DNA from 3 places in the Roseateles sp. SL47 genome. Region 3 is predicted to be linked to each of the others. Evidence: predicted binding sites of a transcription regulator. Region 3 holds the regulator's gene; each other region holds the start of a gene.
What was found. The regulator HrcA, encoded in region 3, represses chaperone genes, less so after heat shock. The targets are predictions, from matches to a motif close to TTAGCACTCNNNNNNNNNGAGTGCTAA.
Positions count from the first base shown of each region.

Region 1: a site for HrcA is predicted at 7,316-7,342, ahead of groES (co-chaperone GroES). Genes of this name have one in related genera too.
Region 2: a site for HrcA is predicted at 5,861-5,887, ahead of rpoH (RNA polymerase sigma factor RpoH). Genes of this name have one in related genera too.

Region 1 covers NZ_CP113068.1:2,049,243-2,059,596, forward strand. The annotation lists gene yihA (ribosome biogenesis GTP-binding protein YihA/YsxC) at 1-447, shown strand, start outside; gene OU995_RS08830 (patatin-like phospholipase family protein) at 454-2,910, opposite strand; gene OU995_RS08835 (DUF1631 family protein) at 2,916-4,931, opposite strand; gene groL (chaperonin GroEL) at 5,134-6,771, opposite strand; gene groES (co-chaperone GroES) at 6,953-7,243, opposite strand; gene OU995_RS08850 (hypothetical protein) at 7,751-7,969, shown strand; gene OU995_RS08855 (hypothetical protein) at 8,020-10,354, opposite strand, start outside.
Region 2 covers NZ_CP113068.1:2,218,323-2,228,676, reverse strand. The annotation lists gene OU995_RS09600 (trifunctional serine/threonine-protein kinase/ATP-binding protein/sensor histidine kinase) at 1-2,427, opposite strand, end outside; gene OU995_RS09595 (CHASE domain-containing protein) at 2,800-5,544, shown strand; gene rpoH (RNA polymerase sigma factor RpoH) at 5,936-6,907, shown strand; gene OU995_RS09585 (sensor histidine kinase) at 7,267-10,266, shown strand.
Region 3 covers NZ_CP113068.1:6,279,068-6,289,421, reverse strand. The annotation lists gene OU995_RS27040 (tetratricopeptide repeat protein) at 1-1,433, opposite strand, end outside; gene mutM (bifunctional DNA-formamidopyrimidine glycosylase/DNA-(apurinic or apyrimidinic site) lyase) at 2,028-2,894, shown strand; gene mutY (A/G-specific adenine glycosylase) at 2,969-4,024, shown strand; gene OU995_RS27025 (hypothetical protein) at 4,083-4,529, shown strand; gene rapZ (RNase adapter RapZ) at 4,540-5,454, opposite strand; gene recN (DNA repair protein RecN) at 5,451-7,175, opposite strand; gene OU995_RS27010 (NAD kinase) at 7,258-8,133, opposite strand; gene hrcA (heat-inducible transcriptional repressor HrcA) at 8,204-9,217, shown strand; tRNA gene OU995_RS27000 (tRNA-Ile) at 9,286-9,362, shown strand; gene OU995_RS27655 (DUF6881 domain-containing protein) at 10,228-10,354, opposite strand, start outside.

The DNA of each region.
Region 1 (10,354 bases), 2.2 Mb from region 3:
GACGCCAAGCTGCGCTGGCAGCGTGTGATGGCGGACTATCTCAGCGAGCGCGAAAGCCTCTCTGGGGTGGTGCTGATGGTGGACTCCCGCCACGGCCTGACCGATCTGGACAAGCAACTGCTGGAGTTCGTCTCCGACCGCGTGACCGCAGGCGAAGTGAGCCTGCTGGTGCTGCTGACCAAGGCCGACAAGCTCAACCGCAAGGAAGGCGCCGAGGCGCTGGCGCAGGTCCAGAAGGAGCTGGGCGTGCTGGCGACGGAAGATTCCGACATCGCCATCACCCTGTTCTCCGCCCTGAGCAAGCAGGGCCTGGACGATGCCGCCGAGCTGATCTACGAATGGGCCCATCGCGCGCCGCGCGTGTTGCGCGGCGACGACCATGAAGGCTATCAGAAGGGCCCGATGGACCCGGGGTATGAGGCTGAAGACGGCGACGACGAGGAATGACCTCGATCAGGGGCGTCCGATGAACACATACAAGGACGTTCCCGCCTTGGGCGCATAACCCAGGCCCACGTACAGCGGCCCCAGCCCGGTGTCCGACCCCAGGAAGATGCTGCTGGCGTAGCGCAGATCCTTGGGGTTGATGTCCCGGCGCGTGGTCCAGGTGTTGCCGGCTTCCAGCGTCCCGCCCACAAAGAAGCCTCGTGAGAGGAAGGGCGAATCATTGAGCCGCCGGTAGTACGTGGCCCGGGTGAACAGCAGCGCATTGCCGCTGAGCTGGTTGGGCTGATAACCGGAGAGCTGGTGGAAGCCGCCCAGTGTGTAGCCACCCAGCCCGGAGTCGTCCGGCTGCCGCACCGCCACGCCGCGCATGTAGAAGCTCAGGGTGTGTCCGCCAAAGCTCTTGGCCACCGTCCCATCCGCGCTCACCCGCACGAACCGGCCGCTGTTGAGATTCTTGTTGTCCTGACGGCCAGCTTCCGCTTCGGCGGTGAAGCGGTAGCCGTGCTGCGGGAAGTTGGCGTAGTCCAGCTGGTCGACCACCGTCTTGAGCCGCAGGCCGGTTTCGTGGCTGGTCCAGCGCAGCTTGCCGCTTTCGGGCGTCACCAGGGTGATCAGGTCGGGGCGGGCATAACGAATCTGGCTGACCGCCCCCAGCCGCACCTCGCCCCAGCGGCCCCACGGCTGGCCAAGGTCGATACCCACGCTGGCATCGCGCCGCACCAGCCGGGACTGGCCCAGGTTGGCATTGTCCGGATCGTTGTCGTCATAGACGATCTGCTTGCGCTGGTTGGCTTCGGCCCAGCCGGACACAAACCAGTCGTCCGTCACGCCCAGCCGCACGCCCAGCGGATGGTAGAGCTCCGTGTAGAGGCGAGGTGTCTCACCGATGGTGACCTGGTTGCGCCATTCGGTGCCCCGGTCGGTCAGCCAATGGCGGTTGTGGCTGATGCGCAGATTGAAGAAGCTGTCACCGCTGGAGTCGGTGGACAGGTCCATGCCCACACGGAAATAGTTGGGGCCCCACGGCTTGTCATCCATGCTGAAGACCAGGGTTTCGCCTTCGTCGCGTTTTTCGACGTGGTAGTCCACCCGCTCATAGTCGCCGCTGGACGAGAGAAAGCGCATGTCCCGCTCGGCCGTGGTGTTGTCGAATGGCACCCCGGCTTTGGATTCCAGCTGGCTACGCAGGCGCTCGGGATTGGTCAGCTCACTGCCTTCCAGCTTGATCGCCGCCAGCAGCGGGGCCGGCGGTTTCAGGCCGGTGCGGGCCATCTGCCATTGGGCATATAAATCCGGGTCGACCGCGTAGGCGCGCAACTGCGGCAGCATGGCTTCGGCGGCTTCCTCGCCCAGGCGGATGAAGTCGGTGGCTTTGTCGAAATCGCCCGAAGTGAGTTTGCCCAGCTTTGGTGTGATCAGCAGATCTTCCCCCGCAGCCATCGATGCCAGCGAGCGCTGCACATTCTGCTCCGTGAGGATGGTGATCATCTGGGAGGTCAGGCCCAGCAGAGAATTCAGTGATTCCCGTCCGGCCACCGGTGTGCCGACGTTGACGGCGATCAACCGCTGCGCGCCCATCTCCCGGGCCACGTCCACCGGCAGATTGTTGACCAGCCCGCCGTCGCCCAGGATGCGGTCTTCCCATTCCACCGGCGCAAACACACCGGGCACGCTCATGCTGGAGCGCAGGGCCAGTGCCAGATCGCCTTGGGCCAGGACCCGCTCGGCGCCGCTTTCCATGTCGGTGGCGACCGCGCGGAAGGGCGTGGGCAGACGGTCGAAATCCGTGACGTCCCGCACGGGAAGTGTCAGGCGGCGCAGCAGCGCCTCCAGCCCGCGGCTGGACAAGGTGCCGGTGGGCACCCGCACCTCTCCGTTGCGCAGACCGAATTCAATGGTGGCGGAGAAGGCGAAGTCCTCTTCCTTGCGGCGCTGGGAGAGATCCTGGCGGTCGATGCGGCTGGCAAACAGGCGGTCCCACGCGATGCGCTTGAGTTCCCGGTCCAGGTCCTGGGCCGACATGCCGCTGGCATACAGGCCGCCAATGATGGCGCCCATGGAGGTGCCGGTGATGACATCCACCGGAATGTGTTGCCGCTCCAGCACTTTGAGGATGCCCACATGGGCCAGTCCACGCGCGCCGCCGCCTGACAACACCAGACCCAGGCGCGGCCGCGGGCCGTTGGCCGTGGGACGAGGTGATGCGGGCGCCAGGCTGGACAGCGGGGCGGGAACGTCAGTCAGGGCATCGGCCGGCAGCCGTTCCGTGGGCGGGGCGGTCGTATTGGCGGGGGAGGCCGAGGGGCCTGAGGCGGGAGGTGCACCCGCCAAGGCTGCAGCCGACGTCGAGGGGCGCAGCCCCCGGGACACGATCGAGCCGGCGCCGGCAGGGGTTACATGCAGGCACGCGACCACCACCAGGGCACCGACCCGCAGCGGCGGGCGGCGAAGCAACACGGACATAGACCTCAGCGCTGTTGTTCCAGATCCTGCATGAGTGTGCCAATGGCACGTTGCAGCAGCGGCTCGGGTTCCAGCATGGTGATCAGCCCGTTCACCACCAGTTGCTCCAGCGCGCCCCGCGTGAGCGAATGACGGTCATCCGGCAACTGGCTGACAAAGAGGAAGAGTTGGCGGCTTTCGCTGATCCAGGCCACCTGCGCAGTGACCCATTCGCTTTGCACGAACAGGTGGTACCAGTTGCCGATCTCCATGCCATTGATCCAGTCCTGCAGGGCCACGCGCGCATCCGGCGAGCGTTCGTCCGCAAACAGGCCGATGGGCACGGTGGGCAACTGGCCGCGGTCCACCCGCTCATGCGCCCAGCGCGACGGCAGTTGGGACTCGCGTTCAGCCAGCAGCTGCTGCAGCACTTCTTCCGGTGTGAGCGCGGGCCGACGCGGCCCGCTGTCTGCGGGTGCGGTCTCGTCGGCGGGCAGCCCGCGCAGCACACGACCGTGTTGGCGCATCAGCTCGTTCATGAAGGCCTGGCGCTGCAGAGGCGGCAGGGCGATGCTGTCCATGCCGCCCTCCAGGGCCTGCACCAGGCCCGGCAGACGGGCGCGCAGCAACTGCCGGGCCGTGTCGTCCGCATGGGGTTGCACGCTGTGCAGCAATCCGTCCACCAGATCCACATAGGTGGTAGCTTCATCGGAATCACGGCCGAACTGCACCATGGCCTGGGCGATGACTTCCACCCAGGGGCCGAGCAGGAAGCGGCGCATCAGCTTGCCGGCGTTGGCATCGTCCAGCTGATGCTGCAGTTGCTCGCGCAGCAGCCGTTGCCATTCCTGGCGCTGCTGTTCGCGGTCCAGCCTTTGCAGGGCGACAGCGCTGTGCTGCCCCCGCTGTTCGGCCTGCTCACGGATGAACTGTTCGACCTGGACCAGCGCTTGCTGGAACTGGCTGGCCGCTGGCTGCTCGGAGGCAATCAGCGGCTGGATGACCCGATCCACGAGCTGCAGAAAATCCTTGAGGCCGGGGTCTTCGGGGGACCCGAAACCGGCGCCATGGGCCGCGATGCGGTTCAGCAGCAGCCAGGTGGGGTGGTCCTGCCGCTTCAGCAGCGTCACGTCGTGACGGGAGAGCCGCACGATGGCCACTTGCAGTCGGCCCATCAGCACCTTGAGCTGGGGCTGCAGGCTGTTGTCGGCCAGGATCTGGTCATACAGCCGGGACAGCAGGTCACCACCCTTGGGGCCGCCGGGGGCACCTGGGCCCAGGCGCGGGCTGGCAATCTCATCCAGCCGATGGGGGCGCGTGACGGAGTCCAGCAGCAGCGCCACCTCGTCCAGCGTGGTGTTGGGGGCCTGCGGATTCTGGTTGAGCGCCTTGAACTGGCGCATGCGCAGGTCGGATTCCTTCACGGCGGAGCCATGGCTTTGCAGCATGCCGCTGAGCTGGGCCTGGCGCAGTTCGCGGCAGAGCAGGGTGAAGATCGGTTGCAGATGGCGGGCCAGGGGCGCCGCCGCAATGCGCATGAGCTTGTAACGGCCCTCGGCGTCCAGGTCCACGCCTTCAATGGCGCGGGAAAGGGCATGGGCGAAGATGGCCGCCCGCAGCGGGTTGTCGCTCTTCAGCGGCCGTGCAATGCCTCGCAGCGCGCCAAAGAAGTTGCCCAGCTGATGAAGTTCTGCCCGGGTGTTGTCTTCGATGGTGTTGATGACGTGGGCAATGGCCACGTCCTTCAGCGCCTGGTTTTCGTCCACCAGGCTGAGGCTGAGGCTGTCGTGATGGACCACCGCCGGGCGGTCCCGGGCGAGCGGGTCCTTGCCCTCGGCGGCCAGGCTCAGCAGCCGGCTGAGGGAATCTTCAAAGTCGGAAGAAAAGTGCGCCCGACGCTTGGCCCACCCAGCCGTCAGCTGGTGGTGCTCCAGGCGGCTCTTGAGTTCATCCTGGATGCCACCGTAGACGGCATGGGCCAGGGAGGGAACATGAGCCAGGGTCTCCAGGACCAGGGATTGCTGCGAAGGCGCTTGGACCATCTTGAATGTGTAAGTGCGCCGCCATTATCGGGCCTTGCCCGAACCGCCGTGCATCCCCTGGCAGGGCGGGAGCATCAACCCGGAGTCAGTACGCGGAAGGTTGTCACAGGCGGGCGGGGCGCCTTCAAAAAAAAAGGGCCGCCGAAGCGACCCTTTGCTGCAGTGGGGCAGCGTGGACAGGGCAGGGCCCCGTCCGCGGACATTACATGTCCATGCCCATGCCGCCCATGCCACCGGGCATGGCGGGAGCAGCGCCTTCGTCCTTCGGCGATTCGGCAACCATGCACTCGGTCGTCAGCATCAGCGAAGCCACGGAAGCGGCGTTCTGCAGGGCGGTACGGGTGACCTTGGTGGGATCCAGGATGCCCATTTCGATCATGTCGCCGTAGGTGTCGTTGGCGGCGTTGAAGCCGTGGTTGCCGTTGCCGGCCAGCACGGTGTTGATCACCACCGACGGTTCGCCGCCAGCGTTGGCCACGATCTCGCGCAGCGGGGCTTCGATGGCCTTCAGGACCAGCTTGATACCGGCGTCCTGGTCAGGGTTGTCACCCTTGATGGTGCCAGCAGCCTGACGGGCGCGCAGCAGAGCCACACCACCACCGGCCACGATGCCTTCTTCCACGGCAGCGCGGGTGGCGTGCAGCGCGTCTTCCACGCGTGCCTTCTTTTCCTTCATTTCGACTTCGGTGGCAGCGCCGACCTTGATCACGGCCACACCGCCGGCCAGCTTGGCCACGCGCTCTTGCAGCTTTTCGCGGTCGTAGTCGCTGGTGGCTTCTTCGATCTGCACGCGGATTTGCTTCACGCGGGCTTCGATGTCAGCAGCAGCGCCGTTGCCGTCGATGATGGTGGTGTTTTCCTTGCCCACTTCGACGCGCTTGGCTTGGCCCAGGTCGGCCAGGGTGACCTTTTCCAGGGTCAGGCCCACTTCTTCAGCGATGACCTTGCCACCGGTCAGGATGGCGATGTCTTCCAGCATGGCCTTGCGGCGGTCGCCGAAGCCAGGGGCCTTGACGGCCACGACCTTCAGGATGCCGCGGATGGTGTTGACCACCAGGGTGGCCAGGGCTTCGCCGTCCACTTCCTCAGCAATGATCAGCAGCGGGCGGCCGGCCTTGGCGACGGCTTCCAGCGTCGGCAGCAGGTCACGGATGTTGCTGATCTTCTTGTCGTACAGCAGGACAAACGGGTTGTCCAGCAGTGCGGCTTGCTTTTCCGGGTTGTTGATGAAGTAGGGCGACAGGTAGCCGCGGTCGAATTGCATGCCTTCGACGACGTCCAGTTCGCTTTCCAGCGACTTGCCGTCTTCGACGGTGATCACGCCTTCCTTGCCGACCTTGTCCATCGCTTCAGCGATGATGCGGCCGACTTCGGAATCGCTGTTGGCGGAGATGGTGCCGACCTGAGCGATTTCCTTGGAGGTGGTGGTGGCCTTGGAGGCGGCCTTCAGCTGGGTCACCAGGGCGGCAACCGCCTTGTCGATGCCGCGCTTCAGGTCCATCGGGTTCATGCCGGCGGCCACGTACTTCATGCCTTCGCGCACGATGGCCTGGGCCAGCACGGTCGCGGTGGTGGTGCCGTCACCGGCGTTGTCCGAGGTCTTGGAAGCGACTTCCTTGACCATCTGGGCGCCCATGTTCTGCAGCTTGTCCTTCAGCTCGATTTCCTTGGCGACCGACACACCGTCCTTGGTGACGGTGGGGGCGCCGAAGGAGCGCTCCAGCACCACGTTACGGCCCTTGGGGCCCAGCGTGACCTTGACCGCGTTGGCCAGGATGTTCACGCCTTCAACCATGCGAGCGCGGGCTTCGCCGCCGAAGACAACGTCTTTTGCTGCCATGTGAGATTCTCCGAATTCAGTAGTAAGAGGTCCGCCACGCGGGGCAACGGTCCTGGTGGAGCCGTGGGCCGCAGGGCGTGCGGCGTGCTGGAGGGGCGGGGACCACACAATCTACCGAGGCCGGGGCCGGGGAGACTGGAGGGCCCAGCGACGTCAGCGCGCCGCCGTGTGGCCTGTGGATTTACTTGGCGATGACAGCGAAGAGGTCTTCTTCGCGCATGACCAGCAGTTCTTCGCCATCGACCTTGACGGTCTGGCCGCTGTACTTGCCAAACAGGACGCGGTCGCCAACGGCCACGTTCAGGGCGATGAATTCACCCTTGTCGTTGCGCTTGCCCGGGCCGACGGCCAAGACCTCACCCTGGTCGGGCTTCTCAGCGGCGTTGTCGGGGATGACGATGCCGGAGGCCGTCTTGGTTTCGTTCTCGAGGCGCTTGACGATCACGCGATCGTGCAGAGGACGCAGTTTCATCTGATCTCCTTGACTGTGTCGGACTTGATGGCAGGGCCAGCTACGAGAGGCCGGCCCGTCACAAGAAAGCTGTTAGCACTCGGCTTCCATGAGTGCTAGCAACAGGATTATAGGGATGGGTTGTGACGTTTCAAGGGGGAGGGTGATGTCCGGCCCACTTCGGCCTTGGCCGACCGAAGCAGAGATTCATGAGGCGGCGTCAGCAAAACCGTGATCCGTACGAAGAACGAACTTCCGTGTTTGAAAATATGAGCTGAAATCTCCTGCCGTACGTTGTTGGACCCTGCTTGGCCACCCTCGCGATGCGCGAGACATCACCCATAGACATTCGACCGAGGTTGATCACAAGCACGGTGTTGAGAATGAGCGGACATCAGGTCCGACGGGCCGACCGCCGATGCGGCATCATTTCGTCCGTGCGACTGCCCACGAGCAGCCCAACTCTCGCATCCAGGAGCTGCTGCCGCACCAGTGGCAAGCACCAGGAATAATTCAAGGTGACACGGCGTGAACCACTTGGACGACTTGATTGAGGATGGTGGCGAGGTCATGCTCGGCCGCGAAGACGACTTCCCCTGCGTGGCCGTTGCGACCGCCGACGATGTCGTGGCCATGCTGGTGCGCCGTGAGGGCGAGACGCTGACCGCGCTACTGCGTCGACTCAATCGCGCTGTCGGAAAGTACTTCGAAACCGGTGAAGTCGCCGACGAGGTCTACGACCTGTGACCAACATCGCGTGGAGCCTCAAGGTGGTCCGCCTGGACGCTCCCAGCGGGTCACAACTGAATGACCTTCTTGCCGCCGTTCCAATCGCCCACCGTCCAGTCGAGCGTGTACGACGACGACCCGGCATGAGCGCCAATACCGACGATGCAGACACCATTCTTGGTCACAATGAAAAACACGGTGCAGCCGTCGGCCTTGCCGTTCTTGCCATGGGAAATGTGGAAGACGGTGTGACCCTCATATTTGAAGTTGGTGCCGCCGCCACTGGTTTTTCCATTGTGGGCAATGATGCCGCGCGCGACCTGCGCTGCATTGCTGGCCGACATGCCGTGGGCCTCATGGTCAAGGATCCACGCCGTTAGCAAGATTTCATTGATGTCGCCAGTCCAGACACCGTCCTCTCCACCGGTCCTCTGACCTTCTGCCCTGTTGTGGATGATCTGCGCGAGCTCACGGGTCACCAGCGCGGTGATGTACTCCTTGATCTTCTGGACGGACGCGTCGGCGGCGCCGTAGTTGTACAGATGACTCAGCGGCTCTTTGACCTTGCTCAGCAATCGCACCAGAGACTCGTAATCGTCGCCATATCGCCCGCTGAAGAGCATTCGCTGAATCATGTCGATGTAGTACTTGATCGTGCGAATGGCTCTCTCGGCATTTGCCTTGCGTTGCAGCTCTTCTTTCTGCCTGGCCAAGCGCTCAAGCCGCAGTTCCTCCCGGCGACGTTCCTCCCAAGACCCTTGGTTGGGAAGTGCAACCTGGACTTCTGGCGGCTGCTCCGTCTTCGGTTCTTGTTCCTTCTCTAGCTGCTCCTCTGGCTCCTTCTCTTGTTGCTCTCCAGGCTGCCCTTCAGACTGCAACTGAGACTGCAACTGAGACTGCTGTTCCGGCTGCGGAACGATCAGGTCCAGGGGCTCAGACGGCCCAATGGTCAGATCATGCGGGGCTGATCCCTCCTTGTCTCCCTGCGGCTCCACCGGCGACAACGAGGTCGACGACGGCGGGGACAGATGCAGCACCTGGGTGTTAGCCTGTCCGTGGACCGCCTCATCGTCGCTGTTGGCCTTGGTGTGGCTGGATGATGGATCGTCGCCGCCGAGGCCAAACAGGCGAGCGATGGAACGCGAATCCTTGGGGTGCTCCGTCTCGGTGAGCGTGGTGGAGCCACCATCCCGAGGTTGGGCGCCATTCCCGCCGCCGCGAGAGGTGTCATGACCGAAACGGCCCGGATCCCTCTCCTCGGTGCGTGACGGCTTGGGTAGGAGGTCCTTGAGTCCCCGGATGTTGGAGGGCGCTTTGGGTGTTTCGACTGACTCTTGATCCTGCGTTGACGTCGCCCAATTGCTGGGTGGAAATATCGTGTAGCCGTCCCTGCGGATGATGCCTCTGCCGTCATCCGTCGTGGATAGGCTGGGGGCTGTATTCAAATGCCGACCCGGTGGCACCACCACCTGATACCCGTCGCGTCGAATCAGGCCACTCGAGGACGTGTGCGACGTGGACGGCGGTTGCAATTCGCGGTTGTGCGGCACGAAAACGGTGTAGCCGTCACGTCGAACGACGGGACCTGTGGTGGATCCTGATGTCTGGCTGCCACCGTTCACAAGTGTTTTTCCGGGCGGGACGAAGACCTGATATCCCTGCGGGGAGCTCGTACTCCCCCCCGGCGGAAGATCCGAGAGCGTTCTGATTCTTGAGGTGCTTGGGTAGGAGGTGCGCGGGGAGCTCCGCTTGCTGGGGGGGACGTCTAATTTTTGCGGTGTCCTTTCTGCTTGTTCGCCCTGGTTCGATTCTTTCAAGGATCGTCCCTCGGCAAAGAACGCGAGGAACTGCTCCGGATCCTCGCCATCCTCGGTGATGATGCCTTCGGTGCTGGCGAAGGGTATGAATTCGTTGTTGACCGTATTGGGCGATACACGAGGGGCTCGCCCATTTCCAATGGTGGTGGCGCGCCAATGTGCCGGGCCTTCGCCCTGTTCCACCGGCTCGATGATCTGTATATCGATGCCCAGCGTGGAACTCAACGCCGACAGCTCCAACTGCCCACCCCACATCTCTTGGGAAAATTCGACGGCATTGATGTAAGCGTCGACCAGTTGTCCATACAGCTGCTCGGCCTCATGCTCATCCAGCGGTTCGGATGAATTGCCCGTCTTTGACAGGATGGCGGAAATGATCTGCGGTGGGGCCCCGATCGGCTCGTTCCCGTTTCGAAGGGCTGCCGCTATCCCTTGAATCGCGGTGACGATGCGGCGCCGGAATTCCTCCTGATTCAAGGTCTGGGCAATGATGCTGCGCAACTGTTGCAGGTCGACACGGTTGGGATCGATCACGCCGCCCAGGGCCTTCTGAGCGATCGCCCGCCGGACCACCGGCGACTTCAGG
Region 2 (10,354 bases), 2.3 Mb from region 3:
CTGCAGCTCCGCCTGCTCCAGCTGCGCCGCCGCCAGCAGGATGTCGCAGTGCAGCGCATGCACACCAAACGCCACCTCGGGCTGCTCGGTCCACAGGCGCTCTTCCACCAAGCCAAGGGCCCGGTCAATGAAGTTGGACGCCTGGGTCCAGGCGGAGGCCTGCTTGGCACGCAGCCCCGCCTGCAGGAGGATGGACACAAAGGCATCGCGCTGTGCCGGCGAGGGTTCATGGCCGGTGGAACGCTCGATCTGATTGCAGATCTCAAAGGCATGATGGCCCCGATCGGCCTGCCAATGTGCCAGCATCGCGTCCGCAACACGCGCATGGCGTTGCGGCGCCTGGCGCGGATCGATGAACGAATAGGCGGACTCGAGAACCCGGTCATGCTCGAAGGCGATGCTGCGTCCCCTCTGCATGATCAAGCCCGCATCGACGGCGGGCTGCAGCACGGCCTCCAAAGCCTGTGGGGTCAGCCCCGCCAGTCTCGCAAGGAGGCCCGCTTCGCAGGCGATGCCGACACTGGCGAGATGCTGCGCCACCTCCATCGTCTGCGCGGGCAGGCGGGCCAGACGGCTCACCATCAGGTCCAGCACGGTGTCGCTGTAATCGGCCCTGTGCAGCGCAGCCAGATCGCAGCGCCAGGTGGCGCTGTGGCGGTCAAAGACCAGTACCTCGTCATCCATCAGGCTCTTGACCCATTGCAGGGCGAAGTAGGGATTGCCCCCCGTTCGCGCCTGCACGGCACGGGCCAGCCCCTCCAGGTCGGCGGTGCCGCCCGGCCCCAGGACCTCCTGCAGCATCTGGGCCATCTCGCCCTCGTCCAACGGAGGCACCGACAGTTCGGTGACCGCGACGGCCTTGGCCCGGCTGGCATGACGTGCGCGGACGATCCTTCCAATCAGCGCCCTGGCACGGGCGCCTTCGGCCCCACCGTCCCGGTACGCACACAGCAAAAGCACACCCGGTGGAGGCTGCTGGACAAAGGCTTCCAGCAGACCGGCAGTGGCTTCGTCCGCCCATTGAAGGTCGTCCATCAGCAACACCAGGGGCTGATCGGGACTGGCGAAGGCCCGCAGCGACTGCAGCAGCGCATGCTCCATGCGCGCCCGGGCTTGCGCGGCGGCGACATTGGCCAGTCCCGGGCTCGGGCCCAGCACATGCGCAATGGTCGGCACCAGCTCCACCACCGCCTGGCCTTGTCCATGCAAAAACGACAACCAGCGCGCGCGCACGGCCTCCAGTTGCTGCTGCTCGGCGCCGAGCAACTGCGAGGTCAGGCTTTCGAGGATCTGGCTCACGGGAGAAAACGGAATCTCCAGTTGCTGCTGATCACATTTGCCCACGGCGATCATCGCGCCTGCCGCCTTGGCACCTTGCAACAGCCAATGCGCGATGGCCGATTTGCCGCCCCCTGCGCCGCCTTCAATCAGCACGATTTCACTGTCTGAGGTGGAGGCCACACGATGCAATGCCGCCGCCAGCGCATCCTGCTGCTGCTGCCGGCCAAACAGCGTGGAGGCACGCCTTGCCAGCCGTTGCCGGGAGCGGCGGGCATCAAAGCCCTCCAGACGGTCGGAAGCACGGAGCGCTTCACTCAGGTCCTGCAAATCATCCCGCAGCGCCCCGGCATCGCGATACCGGGCGGCCGGGTCCTTGCGCAGCAGCATCTCCAGCACGGCACTCACGGCCTGCGGCACGTCCTGGCGCAGTCGGCTCGCCTGGACCGGAGCGGCCGCCGCATGCGCATGGGCCCATTCCGCGGGCGTTTGCGCGGAAAGTGGCATGCGGCCGGTGAGCAGCTCGAACAGGCACACCCCCAGCGCATACAGTTCAGTCGCCACCGTGGGTCGGCCTGCCGAGCCCCCATCAAGTTCAGGCGCCTGGAAGGGCAGCGCGCCCTTGTCGGTCAATGCCTGCCGGTCACCACTGCCCCCGATGGCGGCCACCAGCGAGACTTGCTGCTGATCGTCCACAACAAAGTACTCGGTCCGCAGATCGCCGTGGAGTTGTCCGGCAGCGTGCAGGGATTGGACAGCTTCCACGGCCCCCAGGCACAGCGCCACAAAGGTCGGCACGCTCACGCCGCTGTGCCCCAGGCGCTTGAAGGTGGTGAGTCCGGGGCTGGCGCGATGGACCAGGAGCATGCGATCGGCGGACCAGAGCGGCGACTGTGGCAGCACGCCTGTCGCAACAGGGCAGGCTGCCGCCTGTTGGGCTTCCCGCTGAAGCCGGTGGCACGCACTTTCGTTGGAAAACGCGGCTTCACGCACCAGCCAGGTCGCCCCTCCATCGGCCTCCTGCACCAGGCGCGTCCGGAGTCCCGCAGCAGGGGGCAGCAGATCGTTGACCAGCACCTGCCCGTCGGTGAGGCGCTGCGGGTCCGGCGGCGCCGACAGCGGTCGCGGTGCGAAAGTTTGAAAGCGCATAAGGCTCAAGGCAGGGCCAGGGGGCACAAGGTCTGCCAGCCAGGCATGGCATGCGTTCGCTGGGCACGGCTGGCTGAGCCACTTGCCTCGGACGTCGAGCTGGAGCGAGGCATCTGGACAGGAATGGCGCAGAGTCTAGGTGAAGCGACCGATTGAAGAACTAACTCCATCGGGGAATTGCCTTTCTGGCCCTCCATGTTTGGTGACTGCTCGGACGGGAGCCGGGGCGGCGATTGAGGCGGATGAACACTGCGCCACTGATTCGCTGGACTAGGGAAACCCCCGTCCCACCCCCACGGTTCGAGCATGTCGGTTGATCAATTCCAGCGCTAGGCTGATGCCATGCGCGATGCCTCCGTCCAAGCGGCTTCGATGACGACCCCGCCCCCACCCCACAGGCGCTGGCAGGTGCTGTTGGGCCTGAACCTTGCCATCGGCGCGGTGTATGCCGCCCTGGGCATGGCGGCACTGTCCATCGTGGCGCCGGACAGTGCCGCGCCGGTCTATCCGGCGGCCGGGCTGGCCGTGGCGGCGGTGCTGCGATGGGGGCGTCGCGTCCTGCCCGGCCTTGTGGCCGGCTCGCTGGCGGTCCATCTGCTGCTGCCAGACACCCTCAGCCAGAGCGCGCTGCTTGCATCCGCAGTGATTGCCGCTGGCGCCGCGCTTCAGGCCTATGCCGGCGCCTGGCTGGCACAACGCTGGGTAGGGCCGGTGCCCCGTCTGACGGAACCCCGGGAGGTGCTGCGCTTTTATGCCGCCGTGGCCGGGCTCGCCTGTGTCATCGGGCCGACAGTGGGGGTGCTGGTGCTGTCCTGGGCCGGGCCGCTGGGGCGAGCTGCGGCCCTGTCTCACTGGCTGGGCTGGTGGCTGGGTGATGCCATCGGGGTGATGCTGACCACACCCGTGGCGCTGAGCCTGTTTGGCCTGCCACGCACGCACTGGGCGCCGCGCCGATTGAGCGTGTCGCTGCCCATGCTGTTGGCCTGTGCCCTGCTGGTGGCCGCCAGTGATTACGTGTCGCAGAATGAAGAGGAGCGCCGACGGCATGCCTTTGATCTGGAGGCCGAGGCGGCCCTGGATGCGCTGGGCGAATCCCTGCGACGCCCATTGACCGCGCTGGATGCCAATCACAGCCTGCTGACGGTGGCGCCACACATCAGCCGACAGGCTTTTGAACGCGCCCATGCGGAGCGCACGCCCGGCAGCGAGAGTGTCTATGCCCTGGGCTGGCTGGCCCTGGTGCCGCCCGCGCAGCTGGAAGCCTTTGAACGTGCCGCCCGGGCCGACGGATACCCAGACTTCCACGTACACGAGCGTCATCGCCCGGGAGACCTTCCCCTCGACCCCACGGCGGATCAACGGGTCATCCGCCTGATCGTGCCCTTTGCCCGCAACCAGACGGCCTTGGGGGTCAACGTACGCAGCGTGCCGCAGGCCAAGGCCGCCCAGGATCGGGCCATTGCCACCGGGCTGCCCTCGGCGGCCGAGGCTTTTGCGCTGTCTCAGGACGTGGGCACCCGTGCCATCGGTGTGGTGGTGTACCAGGCGGTGTATGCGGACGCCGACCGCATGCCGACTCAACCGGCCGCACTGCGCGGGCTCGCGTTTGCCACCATCCGGCCGGAAGCCCTGTTGCATGAATCCATGCCCGCCCAGGCCACGGATCTGGATTTCTGCCTGCTGGACCACACCCCGGGCACTCGCCAAATGCTGCTGGCCGGGGACGAACGATGCAAGGCGCTTCCCGCCAGCATGCCCACCCGCACGAGGGTCCTGGACTTCGCTGGCCGGGATTGGCAGATGGTGGTGTATGCCCCCGGCGGGCTCCCGGTGCTGTCCGGCCACTTCGCCCTACCGTTTGCGCTGGCGGGCCTCGCCTGCACTGGGCTGCTGGGGCTGCTGCTGCTGGTGGTGACCGGGCGTGCCGCCCGCGTGGCGGAGTTGGTGGAAGAACGCACCCAGCGGCTGCGTGAGAGCGAGGAGCGCTTTCGCAGCATCGTCGAACATGCGCCGATAGGGGTGGTGTTCACCGACCTCAACGGGCGGCCCCAGACGGTGAATCCCTATTTCTGCCAATTGGTGGGCTACAGCGAAGAGGAACTTCGCCATCGCTCGATCATGAAGATCACGCACCCGGAGGACCGGGCCGAAGACGGCCGGCTGGGCCTCGCACTCATCGGCGGCGAGATCGAGCGTTACAGCCGGATCAAGCGCTATGTCAGCGCCCAGGGACGGATGATCACCGTCCGCGTCTGGGTGTCGCTGCTCAGGGACTCGCAGGGAGAGCCCTACCGGATGGTCGGGGTGGTGGAGGACATCGGAGAGCAGTTGCGGCTGGAAGAACTGGAGCGCCTGCATGAAACCGCCAAGGCGGCCCATCGGGCCAAGAATGAATTCCTGTCCCGCATGAGCCACGAGTTGCGCACACCGCTGAACGCGATGCTGGGCTTCTCCCAGTTGCTGGAGGCGGACCGCGATCCGGCCATCAGCGCCCGGCAGCGTGGCTGGGTGCAGCACATCCAGCAGTCCGGCTGGCATCTGCTGGAGATGATCAACGACGCGCTGGACATGTCCCGGCTGGAAGCCGACGACATCCGCGTCGACCTGTCCGCCCAGGCCCTGCGCCCGATCCTGTCGGACAGCCTGGCCATGGTGGAGACACAGCGCCAGCGGCGCCGGGTGGAGGTGATGCTGGAGGTCGAGGACGATCTGCCCGGGGTGATGACGGACGCCACACGGCTGCGGCAGATCCTGACCAATCTGCTCAGCAACGCCATCAAATACAACCAGGAAGGCGGAAAGGTCTGGCTGCGCGCCAACCGGACCGCCTCCGGCACGGTGGCGTTGAGCGTGACCGATACCGGGGCGGGTCTGACGGAGACTCAGCGAGCCCAGTTGTTCCAGCCATTCAACCGCTTGGGACGCGAACTGGGGGGGATTGAGGGGACGGGGCTGGGGTTGGTGATCACCAAGCGGCTGGTGGAACGCCTGGGAGGCCAACTGGAGGTGACCAGCGCCCCAGGGGCCGGGTCCAGCTTCCGGTTTGAACTGGCGGCGGCGGCGTTGCCAAGGGAGGATGACGTCAAAGAACCGTCACCCGGCAGGCATGAAGCTTGAACACAGTGTGCGAATTGGCGCAACAATCCCGAGGGATTTTTGGAGGAAGATCTGTGCCAGTGCCAGGTTCTGCAGGGATCTGCCGGATCTGCCGGATCTGTCGGATCTGTCGGAGACATTGCCTGCAGAGTGCCCATGCCGATCCGTGAGGGGTATGCCTTCAAGGATGTGACTCAGGATCGGGCGGCGCGCGGGGAAGGTGGTTTGAGTTGGGTTCAAGGAATATTTGGTCGTTTTGCTACAAGTGACAAATTTGTCACAGGTTTTTCCTTCAAAACCCCTCTACACAAGCTCACAAAGGCCTTCCATCCGACACTTAGCACTCGATTCCCATGAGTGCTAATATTCATCGCAACACCAGTGGTTCAACTGGTTCAGGAGATTCCAAGACATGTCCAACAGCCTTGCATTGAAGACCAGCAATCCTTGGTCCCTGGTGCCGTCGCTGGGCAACCTGGATGCATACATCTCCGCGGTCAACCGTCTCCCGATGCTGACCGCAGAGGAAGAGCAGGATTACGCCCAACGCCTGAAAACCAAGGGCGATGTGGAAGCCGCCGGCCGCCTGGTGCTGTCGCACCTGCGTCTGGTGGTGTCGATTTCTCGCCAGTACCTGGGCTACGGGCTGCCGCAAGGCGACCTGATCCAGGAAGGCAACGTCGGCCTGATGAAGGCGGTGAAGCGTTTTGATCCGGACCAGGGCGTCCGTCTGGTCAGCTACGCCATGCACTGGATCAAGGCCGAGATTCACGAGTACATCCTCAAGAACTGGCGCCTGGTGAAGGTGGCCACGACCAAGGCTCAGCGCAAGCTGTTCTTCAATCTGCGCTCGATGAAGCACAGCCTGAAGGAAAGCGCGGAAGACCAGCAGCGTTCATCCCTCACCGAGCGTGAGATCGACCTGGTGGCCAAAGAGCTGAACGTCAAGCGCGAGGAAGTGCTGGAGATGGAAACCCGTCTCGCCGGGGGTGACATCGCGCTGGAGCCGCAAGGCGACGATGACGGCGAAAGCTTTGCCCCCATCGCCTATCTGGCTGATGAATCGCAGGAACCGACCCGCGTGCTGGAAGCCCGGTCCCGCGACTCGATGGCCAGCGATGGCCTGCAGAAGGCGCTGGAGGTGCTGGACCCGCGCAGCCGTCGCATCGTGGAAGAGCGCTGGCTGAAGGTGAACGACGACAGCTCGGGTGGCATGACGCTGCATGAGCTGGCGGCGGAGTACAACGTGTCGGCCGAGCGTATTCGCCAGATCGAGGTCGCGGCTATGAAGAAGATGCGCAAGGCCATGGCCGGCGACACCGCACCGGCCACCAAGCCGGCGGCCAAGAAGCTGTCCAAGGCTGAGGTCGCCGAGGTGGCCTGACCCTCCGCCGCTCGACGATTGGTGCTGGGTACAGACACCAGCACCCACCTGAACAAGGCCCCGACATCGGGGCCTTTGTTTTTGGTCGCCGTCACACCTCCGGGTCCACCATGAACACCCGCAGCGCTTGGCTGCACCGGCCATGACAGGCTCCCCGGAGCGCAACGGGCAAGATCCGCACCCGCGCGAGTATCATCCGCCCGCCCTTGCTCCACCAGCCTTGAGCAAGCACCGCCAAGCCGATGCCAGAGATCGCCCCCCATCCTCGTGCAGTCAGAGGCCTCGGCCCCCCGGGCTGGAGACGGTGGACAAGGGGTGCCCGCAAGCGGCTACCCCTCCTTGCCCTCACCACTCGCCTGGTGTTGCTGCCACTCCTGCCAGTCCTGCAACTTCTGGCCGCCTGGATGCTGCTGGCGCCGCTGTCTGCATCGGCTCAGATCACACCTCCCGCGCTGGTCGACTTCAAACACGACGCCTGGTCCATCGAGCGCGGTGCGCCCAGCCGCATCAATTCCATCACCCAGACGCGCGACGGATTTCTGTGGATTGGTAGTGTCGAAGGCCTGTTCCGCTTTGACGGCGTCAGCTTCGACCCCATTCGGCTGGAGAGTGACAACGCCCCCCGGCTGGTCGTCTCCAGCCTGCTGGCCGCCCGCAACGGCGACCTCTGGGTAGGACTGGGCCGCAGCCGGGGAGTGGCACTCTGGCGCGATGGCCGGCTGATCGACACGCAGATGCCGAATCCGTCCCGCGAAGTGAACGACCTTCAGGAAGATGCCGACGGCGGCATTTGGGTCGCTCGTGGCGGACGCAGCACCGGCACGCTGGCGCGCTTCCATCAGGGGGCATGGCAAGAGTTGGGGCCGGACACCGGCCTGCCTGCACAGCCCATCTGGCACCTGCACTTCGCGCGGGACGGCACTTTCTGGGTGGTGCTCTCCAACACCCTGGCTTATCGCAAACCCGGTGAAGTGCGGTTTCATCTGGCAGAGGCGGGCATCTCGCCGCGCGCGAGTCTGTCAGAGGATGCGCAAGGCCAGATCTGGCTGTCGGACGAGCGCGGCATCCGTGCCCTGCAGCGCCCGGACAGCCCCGATACGGCCTTCAAATATCCGAACCCGGTGGGCGGTTCTCGTGTGCTGTTTGACCGTCAAGGCGACCTGTGGACCACCACCTGGAACAGTGGTGTGCTGCGCATCCGGTCACCGGGCCGCAAGCCCTCGGCGCAATGGCCCGCCGAGCGGCGCATCGCCGCCCTGCAGGCCACGGCGGGGCTGACGTCGGACCAGACTCGCGCCCTCTTCCAGGACCGGGAAGGCAATGTCTGGGTGGGCACCGAACTGGGCCTGGACCTGCTGCGGCCGGCCAGCGTCATCGTCGAACCGGACCTCCCGAGCAACTCGCCAACCAGTTACCGCATGGCCGTGACTCATGACGGTGTGGTGCACGTGGCGGATGCCCATGCGCTGTATGAAATTGCACCCGGCAAGTCGCCCCGCCCGCTTGTCACCCTCGAGTCACCTGCAGAAGCGCTCTGTGCCGCCGGGGAGCGCGGCATGTGGCTGTTCCTGGCGGATCGGGTCCTGAAGGTCGAGCCGTCCGGCATCACCCGCTTGCCCAAGCCCGCGCCCGGCGGCGCCTATGGCTGCGCCGAAGACACCGAGGGCCGCCTGTGGATGCCGGGCCTCGACCAGGGTCTTCACGTCTGGCAGCACGGCCACTGGCAACGGTGGCCGGAGCCGACGCCCTCCCCCTCACTGCCCGCGAATGCAGCGCAGGACCAGGAAGGCCGCGTGGTGGTGCTGTTCCGGGGCCCCCCGCCGCCCGGCGAGCCCCCCTTCATCGCGCTGTCTGTCGGCCGGTCGGCCGTCGGCGGCATCGAAGGGCTGCTGCCGACGAGCGCCGGGCTGTTGATCAGTGGCAGCCAGGGCCTGGCCCTGGCTCAGGACGCCGCGGCCCCGATCTTGAGCGCCAGCACCCACCCCTGGGCGGCCTCGCTCAACGGCATCACTCAGACCCCGGATGGCGAAACCTGGGCCATCGGGGATGCCGGCATCGTGCGCATGCGCTCCGCCGACCTGGCTGCGGCTCTCAAGCGGCCCACTGTCGGGCAGGCGACTGTCAAGCAGCCGAACCCACTGCCGGTGCGGGTGTTTGATTTCAAGGATGGGTTGAACAGTTTTGTCCAGAAGGCGCCTGGCGCGCAGGTGGTGACGGGGGGCGACGGACGCGTGTGGTTCCTGACCCGGCGCAATGTGGTGCGAGTGACCCCCTCCACACTCAAGCCCAATCCGCTGCCCCCACCGGTGCTGGTACGTTCGTTTCAAGTGGGTGACCAGACCTATCCGGCTGACGCGCCGGTCACCGTGCCAGCCGGAACCACCACCGTGCGAGTCGCGTTCACCGCACTCAGCTTTCCGGTGCCGAGCCGGGTTCTGTTCCGTCACCGTCTGATGGGGTCCGACGACGAAACGTGGAGCGAACCGAGCCCGCAACGCGGCATCGTGTTGTCGGACCTCCGCCCGGGTCACTATCGCTTCGAAGTCAGGGCCAGCAACAACGACGGCCTGTGGAACGAACAGGCCGCTGCGGTGAATCTGACCATCCCGACCACCTTGACCCAGTCGCTGGCCTTCAAGACGGGCCTGGCCGTGCTGGTGGCGCTGGTGCTGTACTTTCTCTACCTGCTGCGCATGCGGCACATCCTCACCCGCATGCGGGAACGCAGCGAGGACCGCAGCCGCGAGCGGGAGCGCATTGCCCGGGACATCCACGACACCCTGCTGCAGAGTGTCCAGGGGCTGATCCTGCGCTTCCATGCGGTGGCGGGACGATTGCAGGGCGACCCGCCAACGCAGCAATCGCTGAACCAGGCACTGGACCGTGCCGAAGCCGTGCTTGTGGAGGGGCGCGACCGGCTGCAGGGCTTGCGACGAGCCAGCGGCAGTGATCTGGAACATGAGCTGCGGCGGCTGGTCGAGGAACAGCCCTTCGGCGCCAGCACCCGCGTCACCGTCTCCAGCTCCGGGCCGCGCAGGCGGCTGCGACCCAATGTGTTTGACGAGGTGCTGTGCATCGCTGGCGAGGCACTGTTCAATGCCGCCAAGCATGCCAAGGCCAGTGAGGTGACGGTCCATATCGACTATGGCAGCCAGGCGCTGGAAGTGGACGTGCATGACAACGGCATTGGCCTTGCGCAGGACCGGCACCTGCAGCCCGGCCACTTTGGCATGGTAGGCATGCAAGAACGTGCGGCCCGCGTGGGCGCCCTGCTCCGCATCAATGGCCAGGGGGATCCGGGGACGCATGTGTCGCTGCGGATCAAGGCGCGGATTGCGTACGCTCGTGATAGCGGTTGAGACCTGCCCCTTGACTGGCAATGAGCACGGCAATGAGCACGGCCGTGCAACCTGCAGCGAGACCGGCAGCGAGACCGGTGCCTCGCAG
Region 3 (10,354 bases):
CCCATGCGGCCAAGGCGGAACTCCACCCAACCCATGCTGTCCATGATGAAGGGCTCGCCCGGCGCAAAACTCAGCGCCTTGGAGATCAGGTCACGCGCCTCTTCCAGGCGTTCATTCCGATCGGCCAGGGCATAACCCAGGGCGTTGTAGGCGTGGTAGTGCTGCGGCTTGATCTGGATGACCTTCTGCAGCAGCGCTTCCATCTCCTTCATCTTGCCCAGCTTCTCGGCCATCATGGATTGCTCATAGAGCAGATCCGTGTCCTCGCCATGGGCAGCCACGGCCTCCCCCAGCAGGTCGTAGGCGGCCTGCCATTGGCGGTTTTCACGCAGCAGCTGCGCTTCGGCCAGCACCTTGGCGCGGCGGTCCTGGGCCTGGTCTGCGGGAAGCGCCTGCAGCAGCTTGCGGCCTTGCTCCAGCTTGCCCTGGCGGGCCATGAGGGATGCGCGACGGTAGGCGATGTCGATGTTGCCCGGGGCGGCATCGATCTGGCTCAGGCGGGCTTCCGCCGACTTCAGGTCCCCTCGCATTTCCGCCGCTTGTGCCAGCAGCAGCAAGCCTTGCTGACGCGCTTCGCGCTCGCTCAGTTCCAGGCGTTCGCGCTGGGCGGGTTGCTCGTCCAGCAGGCCCATGTAGCGCTGCACGGCGGTTTCAGCGGCATCGGGATGCTGCAGATCCAGCTCCAGCGAGCCCAGAGCCAGCCAGGAGGTCAGGTTCTCCGGCGATTCCTGCGTGACCCGACGGAACTCGCGAGCCGCATCGGCAGGCCGCTGGGCGCGCGCCAGGGCCCGTGCGTAGGCCAGCCGCAGCCCCTGCTTGTCGGGATGGGCCTGCAATTCGGCGGTGATCAAGGCCTCGGCTTCCGGACGCTGGGGCAGCAGCTCCAGGGCCAATGCCAGCGGCTCGTCCCGGTCCGGGAAGTCCCGGGCGGCAGCGCGTACATGCACCAGGGCGGCCTCGGCATTGCCCGCCATCTGCGCCAGGCGTGCCAGCACCATCAGCGACACGAACCGGGTTTCCGGCCGGGCAGCGGTCTCACGCAGCAAGGGTTCCAGGCCTTCCTGGACCTTCTGCGGGTCCGGGCTGCGATTGAACAGTTGCGGAAGGCCCGCCAGCAGACCGGCGCGCGAATCCGGCGCATTCAACGCCAACAGCGCACGCAAGGGGGGCGCCACCTCGGCCGGGCGATTGAGCAAGGCCAACAACTGGATGAGCGTGCGGAGGGCTTCCTGCGAGGTGGGCAGTGTGTCGCGCCAGGCGCGAGCGGCCACCACCGCCTGGTCTCCGGCCCGGGCTTGCAGGGCCACGGCCACTACGCGTCGGAACAGGGCTTCATCTTCGGCGCGACGCGCCGCATCCAGCAGTTCCTGGAATGCCACACCCGGCTGGTCCCCCTGCAACGCCAGTTCGCCGATCAGCACCTGGTAGAACATGAGCGCATCGAGGCCGGAATTCCGGATGGGTTCCGGTGCGGACGCGGCAGCCACAGGCGCGGCCGGTGTGCCGGGCGTCTGCGTGCCGTTGCCATGGCCGGCAGCCTCGGGGGCGCGCGTGGGTGACGGTGTGGCGGCCGATGCGGGCAGGGCTGGGCCCGAGGGCTGAGTCGCCGTTGGCTTGGAGGTTTTTTCGCCTTCGCGGGGGCGGCTGCGCTGGCGGGTTTGGCCGCCTTGGCCGCGCCGCTTGCCGGCCTGGACTTGGGCATGGGGGCCGATGCAGCGGTGCTGCTGAGCGGCGCGGAAGCCGCCGACGTCGGGGACTGAACAGCAGTGTCAGTCCGGGCGGTCTGGGCATGGGCAGCGCAGCTCAGGGCGAGGGCGGCGGGGATCCACCAGGGGTGGCGCACGGAGGCGGGCATGGGAAAACTCCTGAACTGTCGCGAATGAGGCAAGAAACACTCCAGGCCATTCTAGGGAAGCTCGGCGCAACGCACGCGAGCCAAGCCGGCCGGGAGACCCAGACCCACGGCGTGGGCAGGGCCGGCTGGGCGCTGGCGGGCAGCGAAACACCTGTCCCCCTATCATTGAGCCATGCCAGAGTTGCCAGAAGTTGAAGTTACACGTCTGAGTTTTGCCTCCGCCATTGAAGGGTCTCGTGTGCTGGATGTCCGCCTGGGCAAGCCGCTGCGTTGGCCGTTGGGGGTAGAGGCGGGGCGCCTGGTGGGCCGGCGGGTGGGCGCGGTGACGCGCCGGGGCAAGTACCTGTGGCTCCCCTTGCGGGCCGAGGGCGACGCCATCGACCTCCAGGACCCCACCCAGCCGCTGCCGCCAGACGGTGGCCTGCTCATGCACCTGGGCATGTCCGGGTCACTGGCCTTCCGTGAACAGCCCCCCAGCGCGGGTCCCCACGATCACTTCGAACTCGTCACCGACCGAGGCGTGTTGCGCCTGACCGATCCGCGCCGTTTTGGTGCGGTGGTCTGGTCCGAGGGCCTGGATGTGGCGCCGGCGGCCAAACTGCTGGCCGGCATGGGCCTGGAGCCGTTCGACGAGGCCTTTAATGGCGCGCATCTGCACCGCGGTTTCGGAGGGCGACGGGTGGCCATCAAGCAGGCCATCCTGGCCGGAGATGTGGTGGTGGGCGCGGGCAACATCTATGCCTGCGAGGCGCTGTTCATGGCGGGCATCGACCCGCGCCTGGCGGCCGGCAAGATCAGCCGCCCCCGAGCCCAACGCCTGGCGCAGGCGCTCACCCAGGTGCTGGGCGAGGCGCTGGAGGCGGGTGGAAGCACCCTGCGGGACTTCAAGGACGCACACGGTGTGGCTGGCAGCTTCCAGATGCAGGCCCGGGTGTACGGACGTGAAAAAGAGCCTTGCCGTGTGTGTGGCAGCCCCATCCGCCGAATTGTGCAGGGGCAGCGATCGACCTTTTTCTGCCCGACCTGCCAGAAGCGCTAACAGCACTGGCGGCCCTCTGCATCACAGCCCGCAGCCGAGGTGGCCCGGCTGCAAGCGCGATACTCCGCCCCCTGATGACCGACGAAGAACTCCAAACCCGGATGCAGGCGCTGCGTGGCGACTTTGCGCCGCTGCTGCTGGCCTGGCAGCGCCAGGATGGGCGGCACGACCTGCCCTGGCAGAACACCCGCGACCCCTACCGTGTATGGCTCTCCGAGATCATGCTGCAGCAGACGCAGGTGACCACGGTGTTGGGCTACTACAAGCGTTTCCTGGAGCGTTTCCCGGATGTGGCGGCCCTGGCCGCCGCGCCGCAGGACGACGTCATGGCCGCCTGGGCCGGGCTGGGTTATTACAGCCGGGCCCGCAACCTGCACCGCTGCGCGCAGACGGTGATGGATCGCCACGGCGGCGCCTTTCCCCGCACGGCGGTTGAACTGGCGGAGTTGCCGGGCATCGGCCGCTCCACGGCGGCAGCCATCTCGTCCTTCTGCTTCGGTGAACGCGTGGCCATCCTGGACGGCAACGTCAAGCGTGTGCTTGGCCGACTGCTGGCGTTTGACGGCGACCTGGCCCAACAGGCCCAGGAGAAGCGGCTGTGGCGGCAGGCTGAGGCGCTGCTGCCCGCGTTGGAAGCCGATATGCCGGCCTACACCCAGGGGCTGATGGATCTCGGCGCCAGCCACTGCGCCCCACGCCAGCCGCAATGCCTGCTGTGTCCGGTCTCGGGCCTGTGCCAGGGCCGTGCCCAAGGCGACCCGACGCTCTACCCGATCAAGACCCGCAAGCTCAAGCGTGGCCAGCGGGAGAACTGGTGGCTGTGGCTGGAGCATGAAGGCCGCATCTGGCTGCAGCAACGGCCCAGCGAAGGACTGTGGGGGGGCTTGTGGACCCTGCCGATGTTCGACTCCGAAGCCGACCTGGACGCTCACCGCCGCTCCCTGGGGGTGGCTCAAGTGGAAACATTGCCCCGCGTGCAGCATGCGCTGACGCACTTTGACTGGGTGCTGCACCCGCGCCGCGCCGTGCTGTCCGGGCCGGCCGAGGCGGCTGCGCCGGGCCAGTGGGTGGCGCGCGAGCAATTGAGCCAATACGCGCTGCCGGCGCCGCTGAAAAAGTTGCTGGATTGACCTGAGGTCGAAGGCCCCTGGCTGGGATATTCTTCGGCACAGCCTCCGAACCGGGTGCATGACCGGGTGCCCAGACCCGATCAATCCCAGTTCATCCCTTCCATTCATCGACCTCGCCGTGTCGGTGACCTCGCTCAGCGCGTCACCTCAACAGCACTTCCATCCGCTCTCCACCATGTCCACTGCTGCCAAATCGCCGATGAAAAGCGCCCTCGAATCCGCGCTGGTGGCCTTCATCATCTGGGCAGGTTGCCTCTGGCTGCTGGTGAGTGGCACGCAGGACGGTGACATTGGAGCCGGACGCGGGGTGTTGTGCGGGCTGGGCATGGCCGTCAGCCTGATTGCCCACTGGGTGTACATGGGCATGGCCGTCAGACTCGCGGGCCGCAATCTGGTGGGGTGGATGCTGCTGCTGGTGTGCACCTTCCCGATTGCCTCGGTGGTGCTGGGCATTCTGCTGACCAGCCAGACGGATGATACGGAGCGCGACAGCCGCGCCGCCTGAATGCGCTGAATCAGCGCGCGTCCAGCTCCCGGTGCCGCTTGAGCACCTGACCGTGATAGGCGAACTGCTTGGTCAGCGTCTCCACCAGATAGACCGAACGATGCTGCCCGCCGGTGCAGCCGATGGCCACGGTGAGATAGCTGCGCTGGTCCGAGCCGAAGCTGGGCAGCCACTGCGCAATGAAGGCGCCGATCTGGCTGAGCATCAGCCGCACTTCCGGCTGCTGCTCCAGATAATCCGCCACCGCCGGGTCGCGGCCGGTCAACGGGCGCAGTTCCCGGTCGTAATAGGGGTTGGGCAGCACCCGCACATCAAACACGAAGTCCGCATCGCTGGGCACCCCATGCTTGAAGGCGAAGGACTGGAACACCAGCGTCAGCGACGACCCGCTGACCCGCACCAGGTCCCGCACCCAGGCCCTCAACTGGGCCGGCCGCAGCTGGCTGCTGTCGATCACGGTGGATTCCATGCGCAGCGGCGTGAGCAGTTCCCGCTCCAGCGCGATCGCGTCCTGCAGGGCGCGATGGGTGTCACTGTCGTCCACGCCAGCGCGCAGCGGGTGCGGGCGGCGGGTTTCGGAGAAGCGGCGCAGCAGGGTGTCGTTGTCCGCATCCAGGAAGATGCTGCGCAGGGCTACGCCGCCGCTCAGCCGCAACTCCTTGATGTGCAGCAGCAGCTGAGGCAGCGAGCCGGCGCTGCGCACATCCACCGCAATCGCCACGCGGCGACGCGACCCGCTTTCCTGCTCCAGCTCGAGGAAGTGGGGCAGCAATTCGGGCGGCAGGTTGTCCACGCAGAAGAACCCGGCGTCCTCCAGTGCATGCATGGCAATGGACTTGCCGCCGCCGGACATGCCGGTCACCAACACCAGATCGGTGGTGTGTGCGGCCTGCGCGGCGAGCGTGGGCTCTTGCGGCGGGATCATGGCTTGACCTTCTTGCCTTTGGCGGCGGAGTCCGTGACGCGGGCCGTGGACGGAGGCAGGGCGCGGGCCGAGTGGGCCAGCATCTCCTGGGCATGGGCCAGGCTGGTGGACGACAGCCGCTCCCCCCCCAGCATCCGGGCGATTTCTGCGGTGCGTGCCTCCCCATGGATGGGCTGCACCTCCGAGCTGGTGACACCGGCCCGTGCAGCCTTGGCCACCAGGAAATGATGGTCCGCGCAGGCGGCCACCTGCGGCAGGTGGGTCACCGCCAGCACCTGCACGCGTTGGCCCAGTTGCTTCATCAGACGGCCGACGGTTTCAGCCACCGCCCCGCCCACGCCGGAATCAATCTCGTCAAAGATCAGCGTGCCTGCGCCGCTGTTCTGCTGGCTGGTGGTGACGGCAATGGCCAATGCAATCCGCGACAGCTCCCCGCCCGAAGCGACCTTGCCCAGCGGGCGAGGCGTGCTGCCGGCATGCCCGGCTACCAGGAATTCGGCCGATTCCAGACCAAAGGCCTGCGGCTCGTCCTGCGGCTGCAGCGACACCTCAAACCGTCCACCCGCCATGCCCAACTGCTGCATGGCCTGCGACACCGCGCTGGACAGGGCCGGTGCGGCCTTGGCCCGCGCGGCGCTGATCAGCTTGGCTTCCTTCTGATAGGCCTTGAGAGCCTGGGCCTGCTTGGCCCGCAGGCCTTCCAGATCGGTGGCGGCATCCAGCTGGGCCAGCTCGGCCTTCCATTCGTCCAGCAGCACCGGCAGCTCGGCCGGCGGGCGGCGATAGCGGCGGGCCAGCGTCACCCAGGCCGACACCCGCTCATCCAGCTGCTGCAGGCGGTCCGGGTCCAGATCGGCGGCGTTGAGGTAGCTGCTGAGGCTGTGGGCGGCGTCTTGCAACTGCGCCTGCGCGCCGAGCAGCGTGTTGACCGTGTCCTGCAGGCCGGCGTCGTACGCCAGCACATCCTGCAGCGCAGACAACGCATCATCGGTCAGCGCCTGGGCATTGATCTCGGCCTCACTGAGCCGGTCCAGTGCGCCCCGTGCCGCATCCATCAGGGATTGGGAATGCGACAGCCGCTGATGTTCCGCATTGAGTTCTTCCCACTCGTCCGCGCCGGGCGAGAGGCGGTCCACCTCGCCGATCTGCCAGCTCAGCCGTTCATGTTCCCGTGCCAGATCCGCCTGCCGCGCCTGGGCGTGGGCGAGCGCCTCGCTGGCCTGCCGCCATTGCGCATAGGTGCTGGCCACCGGCCTGGCATCGATCTGGGCGAACTCGTCCAGCAACTGGCGCACGCTGGCGGGGCGCGTCAGGCCTTGCCAGGCATGCTGGCCGTGGATGTCCAGCAGATGCTCGGCCAGTTCTCGCAGTTGGGCGACCGTGGCGGCGCTACCGTTGATCCATGCCCGGCTCTTGCCCTGCGCATCGATCACCCGCCGCAGCAACAGGCTGGCATGTTCGTCGTCGGTGGCAAAACCGCCTTCTTCCAGCCAGCTCAGCACGGCTTCCGGGCGATCAAATTCAGCGCTGATCTCGGCCTTGGCGGCGCCTTCCCGCACGACAGCGGCATCGCCCCGGCTGCCCAGGGCGAGTTGCAGGGCGTCGATCAGGATGGACTTGCCGGCACCGGTTTCCCCGGTCAGGGCGGAGAAACCGGCGGAGAAGTCCAGTTCCAGCTCCGGCACGATGACGAAATCTCGCAGGCTCAGGCGGCGCAGCATGTCGGTGAGTCCTCTAATCGCTCAAATCGGGTCGGTCAGTCGATCAGTCAGTCGATCGTCAGTGGATCGGTGGGGCGGCGGCTCAGCTTACGCCTTCATACCAGCGCAGCTTGCGGCGCAGCGTGGCGTAATAACTCCAACCCCGGGGATGCAGGAACTGGGCGCGGTGCTGGGAGCGCCGCACGGTGATGCAATCCCCATGCAGCAGGCTGGCCAGGCTTTGCATGTCGAAATTGACGCTGGCGTCCCGGCCGGCCACGATGGTCAGGCGCACCTCACCCGAGTCCGGCAGCACGATGGGCCGGTTGGAGAGGGCATGGGAAGCAATCGGCAGCACCACCCAGCCGGCGATGCCGGGGTGCAAGATGGGGCCGCCGGCGGAGAGGGCGTAGGCGGTGGAACCGGTGGGCGTGCCGACGATGACGCCGTCCGCCCGCATGTTGGCCACGAACTCGTCGCCCACATCCACCCGCAGTTCCACCATGGACGCGGTGGCACCGCGGCTGACCACCACGTCGTTCAGCGCCACGCCGGAGAAGATCTGTTCGCCATCCCGCAGGACAGCGCCTTCCAGCATGGAGCGGTGTTCACTTTCGAAGTCGCCAGCAAAGATGGGGGCCAGCGACTCCTTGTATTTGTCAGCAGAGATGTCGGTGATGAAACCCAGCCGACCCTGGTTGATGCCGACCAGCGGCATGCCGTAGCGGGCGACCTCGCGGGCGAAGCCGAGCATGGTGCCGTCCCCGCCGACCACCACGGCCAGGTCGCACTGCTGACCCATTTCTGCATGGCTGAGGGCAGGAAAGGTGGAAATGCCGGTACTGTCGGCTGTTTCCTGATCCAGGGAAACATCCAATCCCTGGCTGGCCACAAAGTCGGCAATCTCCTCCAGGAGCGGACCAATGCCCCGAGCCTGGGGCTTGCCGACGATGGCCACATGACGGAAGCGCTTGGACATATGCGCAGAATTACACCACAGCGCCACGGTGCCGCCCGGCGGTGGCCTGGGGATTCAATACAATGAAATCATGCTCGACGAGCGCGCCAAAACTCTGCTGAAGACTCTGGTTGAACGCTACATCGCGGACGGACAGCCGGTGGGGTCGCGCACGCTCTCCAAAGCTTCGGGCCTGGAACTGAGCCCTGCCACCATCCGCAACGTGATGGCCGACCTGGAAGAACTGGGGTTGATCGCCAGCCCGCACACCAGTGCCGGCCGCATCCCGACGGCCCGCGGCTACCGGCTTTTTGTGGACACGCTGTTGACGGCCAAGGCCTCGGCGGCGGCCGAGGTGCCGTCGCTGGAATCGCAATTGCTGCCGGATCAGCCGCAGCGGGTGATTGCCAACGCGGCGCAGCTGCTGTCCAGCCTGTCGAGCTTTGTGGGGGTGATCACCGCGCCGCGCAAGAGCAGCGTCTTCCATCACATTGAATTCCTGCGGCTGGGCGAGCGGCGGGTGCTGGTGATCATGGTGTCCCCGGAGGGGGATGTGCAGAACCGGCTGGTGTTCACCGCACAAGACCTGACCCAATCCGAACTGACCGAAGCCAGCAACCGGCTGAATGCGCACTACTCTGGCCTCAGCCTGGACATGGTGCGGGACCATCTGCGGACGGAGGTGGACGCGTTGCGAGGGGAGATTGCCTCCCTGATGAGCGCGGCGGTGGATGTGGGCACGCAGAGCTACCAGGAACAGGAGCCGGTGATCATCTCCGGCGAGCGCAATCTGCTGACGGTGCAGGATTTCAGCCATGACATGGGCAGCCTGCGGCGAATGTTCGATCTTTTTGAGCAGAAGACGCAACTGATGCGGCTGCTGGATGTGTCCAGCCGGGCGGAAGGGGTGCGCATCTACATTGGCGGGGAGAGCCAGGTGGTTCCGTATGAGGAGCTGTCGGTGGTGTCGGCGCCGTATGAGGTGGATGGCGAGGTGGTGGGCACGCTGGGGGTGATCGGGCCGACGCGGATGGCGTATGACCGGATGATCCAGATCGTGGACATCACGTCGCGGATGGTGAGCAATGCCTTGTCGCAGAAGTAGGCTGGGCGGTACAGCCGGAGCAGGCCCCCGCGTTGAGTAGAATCCGCCGCTTCCGCTGATCCTTCAGGGGGCCGTTAGCTCAGTTGGTTAGAGCAGAGGACTCATAATCCTTTGGTCGCAGGTTCAAGTCCTGCACGGCCTACCATCACCATGAGACACGCCATCCCTATGAAGGTAGGTGCGGATGCGCTGTCATTCCTGATGTCGTTCCTTGACCCGTGCACATCCCATGTGCAAATTCGGTGCATATTTTGTGCAAACGGGGAGGAGGTTCGACGTGTCGGTCACCTGGCCGAGGAACAAAGCTCGGCGCCTCGCCAGCCTTTGCTCTGCGGAAGAAGTTCGTTCCTCCCTTTGCTGCAGCGGACCAAGTCACCGGCTCAAACACTCCGGTGAAAGGTCCGTCAGGCCACACGAGGCGCCAAACGCCGCCGCTTGGAACGTGCTTGAACCATTTCTCGGTGAAGCTCGAAGCGCCAATGTACGGACTTGCGACCGGGATCTCCACCGCATCGCCCGAGGTGACTTGGGCGGCCGCCCAAGCCACGAAGCGGTCGAACTCACCACGCGTCTGGAAGTCATCTATCCGCTCCCATGGGCAGGCATTCATTTGACTATCCATGCTGGGTCAACCTTCGGAATGAATACTTGACTCCCACCGCCAACCAGCCCACCTTGCGGAGCCGCGAAACCATCGTAAATCTTGACTCCGCTTGGAACTTGAATTCTTGTCACGTTGGTCGCAGTGTTGCCCCAGGCCGGATTGAGAGCGCTATCGAGGACTGATTGAACCGGCCCACTTGGGGGAGTTCTCGTGCAATATGGACCGAGTTCACCGGCCTTCCCACCCCAGACTCTGTACAGAGTAGTCGCTTCGGCCGTAGTCAGTTCGGTATACGTGCCGCTCCTGAACGTCTCGGCCACCTTTGCGCCGAGTGGCCCCGGACCTGTAAGGCCGTTGTACGTTACTCCCTTTGCGGCAAGGCATCATCGCTACAGAACACCATTGGCTACAGTTGCCATCGAGACCCTGACACGGCTGCGAGCCATGCCCTCTCGAACTCCTCAGCATCGAATGCCTCTACGATGAACTGAGGATCGGCGGCGATGTCGGAAGCAGCCGGTACCGGCTTCTCA